Regions from separate parts of the Shewanella mytili genome, predicted to be linked through region 2. Evidence: riboswitches for the same ligand, from Rfam matches in the RefSeq annotation. Region 2 holds a riboswitch; the other holds the start of a gene.
What was found. Region 2 has a riboswitch for thiamine pyrophosphate ahead of thiC (phosphomethylpyrimidine synthase ThiC). Riboswitches for the same ligand answer to the same signal wherever they lie in the genome.

Region 1 (8,034 bases), on a different contig from region 2:
CCGCGGCATTTGCCGAATGGCAGCAATCTCTCAGCCAGCGTTGGTGGTTGTCGGTCGGCGCCCGCTATGAGTACGTGATGACCAACAGCGGCCAGGTGCAGTCTTATAACACCATGGCAATGATGGGCAAGCCGAACATGGATGCCGCCGCGGCAACGGCCTTCAACGGGCAATCGCGCAAGCGCAGCGATCATCTACTGGATGCCACCTTGCTGGCGCGTTATCAGTTGTCTGACACCCAGCGGCTGGAGCTGGGGCTGGCGCGCAAAAACCGGGCACCCAACCTGTATGAACGCTACAGTTGGGGCCGCAGTGCCATGGCCACCTCCATGGTGGGTTGGTTTGGCGATGGCAACGGCTATGTGGGTGACATTGATCTAGCGCCGGAAACCGCCCATACATTAAGCTTGGCCTACAAACTGAGCAACGATGACTGGCAAGTGTCTGCCAGCACCTGGTACAGCCGCGTGCAGGATTACATTGATGCCACCCCCATGGGCACTTTCAACAAGAGTGGCACTCCGGGCGGGCAGCGCAACATCCTGAAATTCACCAATGTGGATGCCACCCTGTATGGCGCCAATCTGGAGATGGGCTACCGATTGGCAGATAACCAAAGCGGACTTTGGCGGTTGAATGCCAGTGTGGGCACCACCCATGGTGAGCAGGATGACAGCAATTCACCCTTGTATCAGATAAAACCCCTGCAAACCGCCTTGACATTGCAACAACAGTTGGGCGATTGGCAACAGAGCCTCAATTGGCAATGGGTGGCGGTAAAAGACCGGGTGGATGCGCATCGCCTGGAAAATGAAACCGCGGCCTATTCGCTGCTCAACTGGAACAGCCGTATCAAATGGCAAGCACTGACGTTGACCTTGGCAGTCAATAACCTGTTGGATCATGATTATGCCCTGCCGTTGGGCGGTGTCAGCGTTGCCGCTTATAAAGCCGACAGCAGCGCAGGATTCCAGCAGATTGCCGCACCGGGTCGCTCACTGGAGTTTGGTGTTAGCTATGCCTTTTAAGGTATGCTGTTAGCACAATCCAGGGTGGAATAAACAACATATGATATTGCTGCTGGTGATGCTGCTGTGGCAACGGCCGTCACCACGATGGATGCTAGGGCTGCTGTTAGCCGAAGTATTGCTGATGAACGGCATTATGGCGGCCAATGGCGCTGCCAGCAATCCTTTCAACGTGGTGTTGTTATTGCCGGTGGTACTGGCATTCATGTTGCTGTCTGCGCCCTTTGCGCTCAGTGTGTTGCTGCTGAGCATCGGTGCGCAGGTCGGGCAGTTATGGTTGTTGCCTCCCCATGACGGGCACGGGTCGCTGATGACCAGCCACTACTACGGCATGGTGGTGGGGTTCGTACTGGCCGCCATGCTGGTGGCCGTGGTGGTATGGTACCTGCGAAAGCAGCTGGCCCAGCGCGAAGCGGCCATACATCAGCTGCGGGAGAGGCAATTGCGCAATGAGCAACTGCTGGCCATTGGCACGGCAGCCGCCCAGCTTACCCATGATATGGCCACCCCGGTGCAATCCATGCAGTTACTGATTGATGAAGTGATGGAGCAGCATCCCCCGGGACCTGCGCTGACTGAGCTGAACCGGCAATTGCAGCGGGTGGTGGCGCAATTGCAAAACTGGCGCGGCATTGCCGATGATGTGCGTGAGGCCAGGTTACGCCGGTATGATACCCAGCAGTTGTGGCGCGCATTGCAGCACCTGGTTTTGCTGGCCCGCCCGGAGGCGCATATCTCCTGGCAAAGCCATGCCCCTGAAAGACAACTCAGCGCCGACGGCACCTTGCTGCCAGCGCTGACCAACATCATTGTCAATGCCTGTGAAGCCGCTGGCGCCCAATCCCATCCCTGGGTCAATGTACAGAGCATCATTGTGGATGATCTCTGGCAGTTACGCATCGAAAATCCCGCGGCTGGCGTACCCGAATCCCTACTGACACAACTGGGGTTCAAGCTGCAGCCCAGCGAAGCCGGACACGGAATGGGGGCGGTGTTGAGTAATGCCACCATTGAGAAATTCCATGGAAGGGTTAACTGGTATCGCCCCGATAACCGCAAGAATGCCCCCGAGTCGTCAGGTGACATGTCCTATAAGCATGACGCCTCCGGCCATGTCACTATCGTCACACTCGTTGAATTACCGCTGGAGCCCCATGCTGAAAATCATAGTGATTGATGATGACCGCACCTATCTGGAGGTGTTGCAGCGCCGGCTGCAACAAGCCATTGGGTGTGACGTGCAAACCCACACATCGGTTGCGACCGCATTGCAGCAACCCCCACAGCCGGTGGATGCCATCTTGCTCGACATGATGCTGGAGCAAGGCTCAAGCTTGGACAGCATCGCGTCACTCAAGCACCATTTTTGTCCCAAACAGCTGATTATGCTGACAGGCTATGCCAGCATTGCCACCACCGTGGAAGCCATGCGCCGGGGCGCCACGGATTATCTGGCCAAACCGGTGGGGCTTAACGAGATATTGCAGCGGTTGGACCCGGGGCCACAAGCTAATCAGGCCCAAGCCGTGGACAACAAACCCTTGACCCCCGCCCAGGTGGAATGGGAACACATTCAACGCATTTTACTGGCACATGATGGCAATATTTCCGCCACGGCCAAAGCCCTTGGTTTGCATCGGCGCACTTTGCAGCGCAAGCTGCAAAAGCATTCCCCGGGGCGTGGTTGATTGCATCTGCGTACATTGTCGCGTCATGGCAATGGGTATCTGCCGCCAAAATGGCAGCGTTAACGGCTCGGCCGCACTGAGTGTTGCGGTTTGTGTTATCCGGCTTCATGGCGTTTCTTTGGACATCTGTTATCTCAATCTCCCCGGCATACCTTTCATGGACATTCCCCCGCTTTGCGCCTTTCATTTGCCAGTATTACTCAAATAAAAAAAATATTATTAAGTATGACTTTGATCAAATTTCGTAATACTCAAACTTTTTATACTGAGCGCCACTTATTCATTCTCCCGCTGTATTAATCGATATGAAATTGACTTCAACCGCGATTGTTGCCGTACCAGCACTGTTTGTGGCTGCCATGGCGCAAGCTGATGATGCCGGACAAACCCAAGGGCAGTCCGCTGCATCCATTGAACGAGTGACGGTATTTGGCCGCCAGCTGAACCTGTTGGGCCAAAGTAGCTCGGCTTCTGAAGGGATTGTGGGGGCCGGTGAAATTGATGCACGCCCTTTGTTGCGTACCGGTGAGGTGCTGGAATTTGTGCCGGGGATGCTGGTGACTCAGCATAGTGGCTCAGGCAAGGCTAACCAGTATTTCCTGCGGGGATTCAACCTTGACCACGGCACCGACTTTGCCACCAGTGTGGATGGCATGCCCATCAACATGCGCAGCCACGGGCATGGTCAGGGGTATACGGATCTTAACTTCCTGATCCCGGAGATGATTGGACAAATCCATTATTACAAAGGGGCTTACTATCCGGAAATCGGCGACTTTTCCGGCGCGGGCTCTGCGGACATTTCACTGACGGACAATCTGCCTTATCGCCAGTTGGCGCTGACCTTGGGAGAATACGGTTATCAACGGCTGCTGGCCACCGGACAGCAGCAGTGGCAGGACAATAAATTCATTTTCGGCGGCGAGCTGCAGCGTTACAACGGCCCGTGGCAGGATGTGGATGAAGATGTCAAAAAAATAAATGCCATGGGGCGTTACCTTACCCATGTGGGCGACGGGGAATTGGCCTTGACCGCCATGGCCTATAGCAACGACTGGAACTCGGCCGATCAGATCCCCGAACGTGCGGTAACCTCCGGCCTGATTGATGAATATGGCTCGCTGGACCCGGATTTGGGCGGCGATTCCAGCCGTTACAGTTTATCTGCCAGCTATGTGGACAGCGATTGGCAAGCCAGTGCCTATGTGATCCGCTCACGCCTGAACCTGTTTTCCAACTTTACCTACTATCTGGACAATCCCGTGGATGGCGATGAGTTTCAGCAAGTGGACAACCGGGAGATCTGGGGCGGTAAATTGGGTCGGGACTGGCATGTGGCGCCTTTTGGCATTACCACGGATGTCACCGCCGGTGCGGATGTGCGTTATGACCACATCGGCAAGGTGGCGCTGTATCATACCCGGGACTTACAGCCCATAGGCACGGTGCGCAACGATGCCGTGAATGAGTTTTCCAGCGGACTTTTTGGCAAGCTCGATGCCCAGTTAACCGATAGCCTCAAGTTCCGTTTGGGCGCAAGATACGACTATTACAATGCGGATGTCACCAGTGACATGGCGCAAAACAGCGGCAATGCCCATGACGGGATCTGGAGCCTGAAAGGGGGCTTGTCCTATCTGGTCAATGACGAGCTGGAACTGTACGCCAGTGCCGGTCAGGGATTCCACTCCAACGATGCCCGCGGCGCCACCATCACCATTGACCCCAGCAGCGGCGAGGCACTGGACAAGGTGGACTTGCTGGTTCGTTCCACCGGCGCAGAGCTGGGCTTTCGTTACTATGATCGGGAATACATAAACTTCTCCACCGCCCTTTGGTATCTGGATTTGGACTCGGAACTGCTCTATGTGGGGGATGCGGGAACCACTGAACCCAGCCGGGCATCAGAACGTTACGGTATCGAAATGTCAGCCTATTATTGGCTCAACGATTCTCTCAGCATTGATACTGAACTGGCACTGACCCGGGCACGCTTTACCGAGGCGGAAACACTGGAAGGCAAATACGTGGACGGCACCGTACCTTGGGTGGCCAGCGCCGGTATTAACTACCAGCCGGAAGCCGAAGGCATTCATGCCGCATTGCGGGTGCGTTATCTGGGCAAACGGGTACTGGACAGCTTTAAGGAGCACGAAGCTGACGCCACCACCTTGGTGAATCTGTCCCTGGGGTATGGCTACCGTGACTGGGATGTCAAAGCTGAAATCCTGAACCTGTTTGACAGCAACGAACACGATATTGATTATTGGTATGCCTCCCGCCTGCCGGGTGAAGCCGCCGATGGGGTGGAAGATTTGCACTACCATCCGGTAGAACCCAGAATGCTGCGTTTAAGCATCAGCTATCGCTATTAACAAACAACATGTATGTGTGTCCAAGCCTGCTGCGGATGGCTGCCCAGCAGGCTTTTTTTTGTGATGAATCCTGCTTTATGGCACGTTTTTGCTGCCAGCTTTCTAAAATGACAGTTTGTTACGCTTAGGTCATAAAACCACAGTCTCAGTTAGTACAGTGCAACGTAATTCTGCTATACATAACATGGTTTTTTCGCAAACAGGCATATCATGGGCGACAAGCGTTTCGGGCTGCTCCTACTGTTGTTATTCACTTGTGCCACATGGGCAAAACCTCCGGTTGTGCTTCGGGCGGATTTTCGACTGCGCCCTCCCTTCATGGTTTATGATCAGACAACCCATGGTTTCAGCGGACAACTGGTAACGATACTGGAACTTGCCTGTAAACATGCAGGCTGCCGGATACAGTGGCAGGAGATGCCGTTTCAGCGCTCGCTGTACCGGCTGCAGACAGGCGCAGTGCATCTGGTGCCCCGCTTGTATCACACAACTGAGCGTGAGGCTTATGTGCATTACATTGGCCCTGTTGCCCTGGAAAACGAACCCATCTTTTTCATTACCCACAAACAGGTGCCACTGGATACGGAGCAGCAATTGCTATCGGGCACGCTGGGCGTGAAGCTTGGCAGTTATTACTCGCCATTCATCAATCATGATCCCCGCCTGAAAAAATACCCGGCAGCGGATGACATCAATCTGGCCAAAATGTTTATTGCCGGCCGTTTTGACTATATCGCCGTACTGGATAAAGAAAGCATTGATGCGGCATTTCACCAGCTAGGGTTTAGCGATTATGTTTATGGCGGTTTGACTTATGATCATAACTTTCCGGTTTATTACGGTTTTTCGCGCCATAGCAGTCACGGCGAATTTGTGGGAAAGCTGCAACGGGCCATTGACCGGATGATTGTCAGCGGTGAAATCCACAGCTTGTTGCCGGTTGGCATGTACCCGCCGCTGGATGAATGAGAACACCGTCATAACGGTGACAGTCCTCACACTTAGCACGTTTTTTTATGACAAATTGATGTATACTGGCGGCCGCCAAGGGGTGTTCGGCGGTCACCGCCGGACTGAGATGTCCATGACAAACCCTTAGAACCTGATCCGGCTAGTACCGGCGTAGGAATGGGCCACACCCGTGCACTTATCACTTCGCTTATCTGATGCCGGATCTCAAACGTGCCAATATTTGAGGTCCATATGTCTCGTCTTTTTTATCCGGCGGCCATTGCCACTGCCGTGCAACTGGCGCTGAGCGCCCCTGTATTTGCTGCTGACCCCACTCAAAACCCTGCCAGCGCCACCGATGATCAACCCATGGAGGTGATTGTGGTGAGCGCCGATTTTCGCGGCACGGCTGTGGAAAACATGCCATCCAGTGTGACGGTAATCGACCAGCAACGCATTGAAGAGCAGGCGGCCGAGCACTTTGAAGACATGATGAACAATGTCGCCAACTTTAACTGGTCTGGCGCCACCTCGCGCCCCCGCTATTTTCAAATTCGTGGGGTAGGGGAGCAGGAAGATTACAAAGGCGCACCCAACTCGTCGGTGGGTTTCATTGTTGACGACATTGATCTGTCCGGGCTGGGAATGGTGTCCAGCATGTACGACTTGCAGCAGTTTGAAGTGCTGCGAGGTCCCCAGGGCACCCGTTATGGCGCCAATGCACTGGCGGGGCTGATTTACCTGAAAAGCAATGATCCCACCCTGGTGCCAGAGCACGGACTGGAAGTGTCTGTGGGAGATGATGCACTGCGCACCGTCAGTGGCTACAGCTCCGGGCCATTGACCGATTCCGGCAAATTGCTGTACCGGCTGGCGCTGCAGCAACATCAGCAAAATGGCTACATGGATAACCTTTACCTGCAACAGGATGACACCAACCAGCGGGATGAATTCACCGGCCGTTTGAAACTGCGCTGGTATGCCACCGATAACCTGCAGGCGGATGTTACCGTGCTGCATGCTGATTTCGATAACGGCTATGATGCCTGGACACTGGATAATAACGGCGAAAACACCCTGACCGATCAGCCGGGTGTGGACAGCCAGCGCACCACGGGTGCCAGCTTGAAACTCAGCTACAGCGGCTTTGAGGCATTTGAGCTGGTATCGTTAAGCAGTTGGGCCAAAACCCATTTTGATAACGGTTACGATGGCGACTGGGCCAACCCTGGCTATTGGGCGGCACGGGACTGTGAAGGCAGCGCCTGTGAGTACAGTTACTGGTGGGACAAAAAAGGTGACCGGCGCACGGTGACCCAGGAATTTCGCATTGCATCCAATGAATCAGGGCGGATTTTTGGCGGCAGCACCGACTGGCTTGCCGGGGTGTACCTGATGGATTTAACCGAAGATAACGACCTTTACTCTGAATACAACGGTTGGCCGGATGAGGTGCTGCAATCCCAATACAGTGCCAATAATTACGCCGTTTTTGGCCAGCTGGATGCGGAATTGGCCCGGGGCTACCGCTTGTCTGCCGGGGTAAGGCTGGAGCGGCGCAGCAGCGATTACAGCGACAGCAACCGTGATGATTTCAGCCCCTCTGAAAACATGTGGGGCGGCCATGTCGCCTTGTCCAAAGCGTTGGCCCAAGGGCAGGAAGCCTATCTGCGCATTGCCCGTGGTTACAAGGCCGGCGGTTTTAACATGACCTTGCCAACGTCATTGGCAGATAAAAAACAGTTCGATACGGAAACCTTGTATAACTACGAGCTGGGGCTGAAATCCCAGTGGCTGGACGGTGCTGCCAGCAGCCGTTTGGCGCTGTTTTACATGGACAGGCATGATCAGCAAGTGTCAGCCTCATTACAAGACCCTGTGGATCAGCAACGCTTCATTTTGTTCACTGACAATGCCGGCGGCTCCAAAAATTACGGTGCGGAGCTGGAAGCTAACTGGTATGTCACCGATGCACTGGAACTGTACGGCAGT
Region 2 (8,034 bases):
TCGGGATGGATCTCCAGCTTGATAAGCGTGGTGCCCAGCATCTCCCTTGCCAGTTCGGCGGCAAAAATCGCTTCTTTGGCATTGCGGGCACCGGCGGTGTTGGGCAGCAGGGTCACACCTGCCGCTTGCAAGGGGGACAGCAAGTCATCGTTTTGCTGCTGAAAGTCCAGCCGTTTCATGGCCAGTGTGACCAGCTGGCTGCCACTGCGCTCTAATGCCTTGAGCATGGTGTCGGCTGAGGCAAATTTACCGGTGCCACTGAACAGCCGTGACGCCAGGGTTAATCCTGCAATATGTAACATGTTAGCCTCCTGCTACTGCGGTAAAAAATTCCAGGTTGTCCCCGGCCTGACAGCAGGTTTGCGGCCAGCAACTGCGGGGCACCAGTGTGCCGTTGCGCACAATGGCAACGGCGGTTGGGGTAAATCCCTGCTGGCTGACCAGCACGTCTAGCGTTGTGCTGTCTGCCAATTGCAGCGGTTTGCCATTAAGGGTGATGGTAATGTTCATGATGCCAATCCTTCTGTTATGGTCCCTTGGGTCACAGGGGCGCAGCAACTGCATTGGGGGTCTGCCTGCAACCGGGCTTGGGTGAGCTCAAGCGTGACGCTGTTAAAGCGGTACAGCTTGCCAAGGCTTGAGGTTTCTCCGAGCAGGGCATTGATGGCCAGTAGCGATTGCAGCGCGGCCAGTGATTGCACTGCCGGGCCGAGCACGCCTTGTTCGCTGCAGCGGCCATTGCTGCGGCTGTCCCGCGGGAACAGGCATTGGTAGCATCCCGCCTCAGGCAGTTTGGCCGGATGCACATGGCATAAAAGTCCCTGATCGCCACTGAAGGCGGCAGAGATCAGCGGCAGCTGCCGTGCAACGCAGGCTTGGTTAAGAGCGTGGCGGCAAGGGAAATTGTCGCTGGCATCAATCACCAGATGGGCGCCATCCAGTAAGGGGGCGCTTTGCTCATCAAAGCGGTGCACCACGGCCTCAAGCGCGCAATCGGCAAAGGCTGCGCCAAGGCGCTTGGCTGCTACCTGCACTTTGTAATCGCCAATGTCCTGCTCGGTGTATAAAAGCTGGCGGGGCAGGTTGCCAAGCTCCACTTTATCCGGGTCAATCAGCCGCAAGCGCCCGATGCCGGCAGCGGCAAGGGCATGGGCGACTTGATGCCCCAGGCCGCCAAGCCCGACAATCGCCACGGTTTTATGCCCCAGCGCCAGTTGCCCTTGCTCGCCCACCCGGGGGAGCAGGATCTGGCTGGCATAACGGATGAATTCCCGGCTGGAAAGACACTGTCGCAGATGACGGGGCTCACGGCCGTACCATTGCTGCTGCAACTGCTGAAACGCCATTGCCGGATTTGGCGCTTGTGTAATGGCCCTGACAATGGCCACATTGGTGGCACCGGTGGCGCGCACGGCGTCAAGGTTGTCACCATTAATGCCGCCAATGGCCACCAGTGGCAGCTCTTGGGCAAAGGTGGCCGCGTAATGCCGCAAGCGATTTAAGCCCTGTGGCAATGAGGGCATCACTTTGGTGGTGGTGGGGAAAATATGCCCCAGCGCCAGATAACTGGGGCGTTGCTGCAATGCCAGCAGCGCTTCAAAGTAGCCGTGGCTGGAAAGCCCCAATGCCATTCCTGCCTGGGCGATGGCGCTTAAGGCCTCGGGCGCACAGGCCAGGTCTTCCTGCCCCAGATGCACGCCAAACGCGCCGTGCTTCAGTGCCAGTCGCCAGTGATCGTTGATAAACACCCGTGCTTGATACTGCTCTCCTAATCGGATGGCGCGGATGATGTTCGGCTCCAGCTGTGCCATTTCGTAGGCATCAGTGGCATGGGCCTTGATGCGTAGCTGAATGGTCTGGCAACCGGCCTTTAGCAGGGTTTCCAGCAGGTCTACATCACTGACCACCGGATACAACCCCAAGTCCTGCGGCAGTTGTTTAAAGACGGGCGTGGCCGCAGGGCTGTTTTGAGGGTAATGGGCCAGCGGCCAGATTGCCGGCATCCACGCCAGGGCATCCGGCCAGCCGGGACGCCCCAACGGCCCCGGGCCTTGCCCCACACCGTAAGCATGTGTGAGTGCGCCGTTGATGTAGGCTTTGGCCAGCACCAGTGCATCGGGCAATATCCAGTCTTGCGCCAAAAAGGCCGCAATGGCGCTGGAGAGGGTGCAGCCGCTGCCGTGGTTGTGGCTTGTGGTTTGCCGCGGGCTTTCCAGCACAAACCCGTTATGGCTGTGCAGGGCCGAACTGTGGGGCAGGTTTTTGAAGATCACCAAATCCTGTGCTTTGGCTGTTGTGCGATCGCCTCCTTTTGCCAGCAAATGGCAAGGCAGGCTCGCCGCCAGTGTTTGCGCAGCGCTCGCCCAACTGGAAAAATCCTCGGTAACGCCGGACATGTCACCCAGTAGTGCCAGCTCTTTCACATTGGGCGTCAGCAGGGTGGCAATGCGGGCCAGCGGCGCGTAATTGAGGCGTACTGGTGTCGATTTGCCTGCCGCCGTGTGCGTTGTACCTTGTGCCGTATTGGGCGCCGCCGTTTGGCTCTCCGAGGCCGCCAGCGCATCACCGCAGCTGGCAACCATGACAGGGTCCACCACCAAAGGCACCTCTGGCAGGTGTTGCTGCAGCCAGAGGGCCAGCAAGTCAAGCTGTTGCTGATTGGCAATTAGCCCGATTTTGACCGCTTTGGGCGGCATGTCGGTCAGCAGGGTGTCTAACTGGCTGAGCAGCATTTCATCACTGACCGCCTGACTGAGATTGACCGCCACACTGTTTTGCGCCGTCAGGGTGGTGATGACCGAGCAGCCGTGGCAGCCCAAATCCCGCAAGGTGGCCAGATCCGCCTGAATGCCGGCGCCGCCTCCGCTGTCGCTGCCGGCAATGGTCCAGACAATGGGGCGGGCCGCAGAAGCTGAGGGCTCAGACATTTTCGGCTGGCTCCTTCCCGGTTGCCGTTGAGGCAACATCATGCGTTTGATGAACGTCAGCAGGAACTTCCCGGTATAGGCGGCTGCCACCGGCTTTAAAGGCTTGTGACATCTGTTCCATGCCATCTTCCACCTGTTGCACGTTGATGCGTTCAGCCTCGGTTGCCCCATTAGCGGTTAACGACGCAGCATAATCACGCACGTCCTGGGTGATTTTCATGGAGCAGAATTTGGGGCCGCACATGGAGCAAAAATGCGCCACCTTGGCGGATTCCTGGGGCAGGGATTCATCGTGAAACGCCCGGGCGGTATCCGGGTCCAGCCCTAGGTTGTACTGATCTTCCCAGCGGAACTCGAAGCGGGCTTTGGACAGGGCGTTATCCCGCAATTGGGCGCCGGGATGCCCCTTGGCCACATCGGCGGCATGGGCCGCAATTTTGTAGGCCATCAGCCCTTGTTTGACATCCTCTTTATTGGGCAAACCCAGATGTTCTTTGGGGGTGACATAACACAACATGGCGCAGCCGTACCAGGCAATCATGGCCGCACCAATGCCGGAGGTGAAATGATCATAACCCGGGGCGATATCCGTGGTTTGCGGGCCAAGGGTGTAAAACGGCGCTTCATCGCAGCATTCAAGCTGCTTGTCCATATTGGTTTTAATCAGCTGCATGGGAATGTGCCCCGGGCCTTCAATAATGGTCTGCACATCATATTCCCAGGCAATTTTCACCAGTTCCCCAAGGGTTTCCAGCTCGGCAAACTGGGCGGCATCGTTGGCATCGGCAATGGAACCGGGGCGCATGCCATCCCCGAGGGACAGTGACACATCATAGGCGGCACAAAGTTGGCAAATTTCACGGAAATGGGTATAGAGGAAGTTTTCCCGATGATGGCTCAGGCACCATTTGGCCATAATCGAACCGCCACGGGAGACCATGCCGGTTACCCGGTTGGCGGTCATGGGCACGTAACGCAGCAGCACCCCGGCGTGGATGGTAAAGTAATCCACCCCTTGTTCCGCTTGCTCCAGCAGGGTGTCGCGGAACACGTCCCAGGTTAGGTTTTCAGCAATGCCGTTGACCTTCTCCAGCGCCTGATAAATGGGCACGGTGCCAATGGGCACGGGTGAGTTGCGCACAATCCACTCGCGGGTTTCATGAATATAGCGACCGGTGGAGAGATCCATCACGGTATCGGCGCCCCAACGGGTGGCCCACACCAGTTTTTCCACCTCTTCCTCAATGGAGGAGGTTACGGCGGAGTTGCCGATATTGGCATTCACCTTCACCAGAAAATTACGGCCGATAATCATCGGCTCCGCTTCCGGATGGTTGATGTTGGCCGGAATGATGGCGCGGCCGCGGGCCACTTCACTGCGGACAAATTCGGCCGTGATGGGCGTGCTGACCACGGCGCCAAACGCCTCTGGCGCACCGCGGCGGTTTAGCTGCTCATCCTGCTCAAGGGCGGCATTGGCCCTTGCCATGTTTTCACGGATGGCAATGTATTCCATTTCCGGGGTAATGATGCCTTGCCGCGCGTAATGCAACTGGGTAACACAACGGCCGACATTGCCCCGACGAGGTTGGGGCAATGCATCAAAACGCAGGTGATCCAGTCCTTCATCCGCCAGACGCTGCTGGGTAAAACGGGAGCTGACGCCTTCAAGGGATTCGGTATCATTTCGCGCCAGGATCCACGGTTGTCGCAGTTTGGGCAATCCTTGCCGGACCTGGATATCCGCCGCGGGATCGGAATAGGGACCGGCACAATCATAAACCCGCACTGGCGGATTGGGCTCTGAGAGCAGTTGCCCATCCTTGCCTTGCACTTGTGTTGGGGTTTGCCGGATTTGCCGCATGGACACTTGAATGTCCGGCCGGGAGCCTTCGACAAAAATCTTCTCGGACATGGGGTGTTGCAGGGGCTTGAGGTTTTCAATAAAGGCCTGTGCCGCTTCACGGGTTTGACGACGATTTGACATAAGCAAGCTCACTTGGTTGATAAATGAAATTGCTTGTCTGGAGAGTTGAGGTAAGCGCAGCCGCCCGGATGATATCGAGCCCAGCTGAAGTGAATGGCCTGCTTTAGGACTGGCAATGGCAATACCGGGATGCCGGGCGCGGGCGCTGTTGCACATGCGTTAGCATCTTGGCAGCCAGTCCCTGACGGTGGTATACCGGGGCAGGTGTTAACACTGAATGCTTGTTTCCTTCGCAGGGATTAACCTGATCAGGTTCAACGGATCCCGAATAAACGGTCTCAGCCTAAAAGGCACTCCGACAAGATGGGGCAAAGTATAGGCCTAAAAGCATTGGCTTAACAAGCGGTTAATTATGGCTTGCTAATGGTGTCCCCCAGCGGGATGTGATAAAGCGTCAACCAAACGGTCCGGGGCCTTGCATGCGGGTGTAAAAATCATTGGCAATAGGTTGACAAAAAATGTGATATGTAGATGATTACCCCCTTTGGTAAGAGAGTTTTTACTCTAACCCTTTGGAAGGTACCTTGCTGAGGCTAGTGACAAAGCCATGGACGATAAGCTGCGATAAACATAAAAATTACTTTTATCGTAATAATTATTCAGGCAAGTTACGGTTAACGCAATTATTTACAACCCCTTTCACACGTGTTTGATAATAAGATTTTCCCGGCTGAAACATTTGCTTACATTTTTACAATTAATACACATAACGTCATTATTTTGGCATTAATGGATTAATTGACTGAAATTTGGCGCAAAGCATTATGCTGTCAAAATATTTTCACGTTATAAATTTGTTAAATAAAAATATTAGATTTAATTAACTTAATTTATTTTATCGGTGTTAACTGGACGCGATTTATTATATTGACTTGTGACATGGTTGTGATTAATTAACGTTATATTGAATAACGCTAAGGGGTCATTTATGACGTGTGCTAAAAGTAAAAAGCCAATATCTATTGAGCCGCACCTGCATGTAGTGAGCAAAACCACGCCATCCATTAACAATAAATGTTATTTAAATTCATGCATCTTTTATAAGAACATTCTTAACAAGAATAATATTAAGCAACGTTGCCGTTATTACCATGTGGGACAGCATATCATCGGTCGTGATGGGGCTTTTCATGGGGTGGAGGTGTTAAGCCGCCTGGCAAATGCCGACGAGGGCGAGATTAACTACGAAGACTACTTCAGAAACCTCAACCAGCAAGGGCACAAATCTCTGTTATTGGAAATACTCAATAAAATATGCGTGTTCGTGATTAATGACAATTGTCTGGGGAGCACCCGTTTTTTTGTTAACGTGGAGCGTTTTTCCCTGATGGACTCGGAAGTTATCAAGAACATCATCTTCACCAATGATGTGATAAAACATTATAACGACTCTTCACTGGTACTTGAAATCACCGAAAGAAACTCAACGCTTGCCGAATATACTGTTGAAAACAAATATAAACTCAAAGATGCTGGCGTGTTGCTGGCCATGGATGACAGTACGCTCCGTCGGGTTGAAATGATGAAAGACAGCCTTAATTTATATGACTATCTTAAATACGATATTCGCTTTATTAAGGAGATGTTGGCCAATCCAATGTATAAAGAACCCTACTTGGAATTTTTATATTGGTGTGTGGAAAACAAGATAAAACTGATTGCTGAGCGCGTGGAGTTTAAAGAAGATTATAATCTGGTATCACAAATGCCATTTTCTTACATGCAGGGGTTTTATGAGTTGCTGAATCCTTGAATGATGCGGTATCAGTTTTTAATGATGCATCTCGTGCAAGCAAAATATATGTTAATGCCCTATAACAGGGTATTGGGCAGTAATTTCAATTCTATTTTATTATCTTCCGGATCATACAGATAGAGTGACCGACTTACTCCTCTGGCACCATATTTCTCAGTAAAAGGTTCAAACATCACTCCCTGACGATGTAAATGTTGCAGTATGAAGGTTTCGTCAGAATCGGCGATATTAAGACAAAAATGTTCCACATTGAATCCCATGTCATGTTGATCACGAAGTTGCAGATCAATGAGCACATTACCTACACGGAGTTGCCATAATGGTGGATGATCCAATTGCCGCTCAAGCCTTGCATTTAACACCCTGCCGTAAAAATCCAGCATGACTTCAATATCGCTGCACAGCAGTACCAGATGATCCAGCTCTATAACCCGTAACATAATATGTCCCTGCATGTTGAGCATAACCTAAGTGTAGTTAATCTTTGGGTTACAAGGGATGCGTTTACGTGTGTGGTGAAAGGCGCTTGACTGACAGGGGAGATAGCGCAGAATAAAACCACTTTTCTCATTAAAGATCAGATTTTATGAAACTTATCGGCATGCTGGATTCACCATTTGTGCGCAGGGTTGCGGTGTCATTACAGTTATTGGGGATAAAGTTTGAACATCAGCCATTATCGGTATTTCACACTTTTGAAGCGTTTGCCCAGATTAACCCCGTGGTAAAGGCGCCCACCTTTATTTGTGATGATGGCACCGCCCTGATGGACTCCACATTGATTTTGCAATATGCCGCAGCGTTGGCGCCTGCCCGCAAGCTGTTGGCAACCGAGCCGTTAGCCCTGCAATATCAGCTGCAACTGCTGGGATTGGCGTTGGCGGCTTGTGAGAAAAGCGTGCAGCTGCTCCATGAAATTCAGCTAGGCGCGGAAGATAAACAACATGATGCCTGGCGCGCACGCGTCACAAATCAGTTATTGGCGGCTTATGACGAGCTGGAGCAACACCTTGCCCAGACCCCGCCGGCAATTAGCAGTGATAGCCTGGACTTGGCTACCGTTACCATTGCGGTTGCCTGGGATTTCACCTGTAAAAAATTGCCCCAATTGATGGACTCGAGCCATTTTCCGGCGCTGGCCCTGCTATCTTCCCAGGCCGAGTGCCTGCCGGAGTTTCAAAGTGCCCCCTTGGGTGACGGGGCGTGCGTTTGCGGGTAAATCGGCGTTGAAGTTGTTGCAAGACGGATGTGGCAGGCGTTGTGGCAAGGAGGCCTGGGCGCCTCCTTTATCGGGATGATGGCAGGGTAAGGGAAGGTAGGCTATTTATCGGCGCCCTTATCGCCTTTGGCATTGTCATCATCCT

Region 1: another riboswitch for thiamine pyrophosphate. It lies ahead of ACIDEJ_RS02010 (TonB-dependent receptor); the one in region 2 lies ahead of thiC (phosphomethylpyrimidine synthase ThiC).

Annotation. Positions count from the first base shown of each region.
Region 1 covers NZ_JBKOUD010000001.1:439,768-447,801, forward strand. The annotation lists gene ACIDEJ_RS01985 (TonB-dependent receptor) at 1-1,028, shown strand, start outside; gene ACIDEJ_RS01990 (sensor histidine kinase) at 1,069-2,205, shown strand; gene ACIDEJ_RS01995 (response regulator transcription factor) at 2,183-2,716, shown strand; gene ACIDEJ_RS02000 (TonB-dependent receptor) at 3,022-5,091, shown strand; gene ACIDEJ_RS02005 (substrate-binding periplasmic protein) at 5,410-6,060, shown strand; TPP riboswitch at 6,129-6,237, shown strand; gene ACIDEJ_RS02010 (TonB-dependent receptor) at 6,295-8,034, shown strand, end outside.
Region 2 covers NZ_JBKOUD010000003.1:121,503-129,536, reverse strand. The annotation lists gene ACIDEJ_RS04970 (thiazole synthase) at 1-302, opposite strand, end outside; gene thiS (sulfur carrier protein ThiS) at 304-510, opposite strand; gene ACIDEJ_RS04960 (ThiF family adenylyltransferase) at 507-2,927, opposite strand; gene thiC (phosphomethylpyrimidine synthase ThiC) at 2,920-4,914, opposite strand; TPP riboswitch at 5,123-5,222, opposite strand; gene ACIDEJ_RS04950 (EAL domain-containing protein) at 5,843-6,667, shown strand; gene ACIDEJ_RS04945 (VOC family protein) at 6,727-7,110, opposite strand; gene ACIDEJ_RS04940 (glutathione S-transferase family protein) at 7,257-7,889, shown strand; gene ACIDEJ_RS04935 (DUF2897 family protein) at 7,991-8,034, opposite strand, start outside.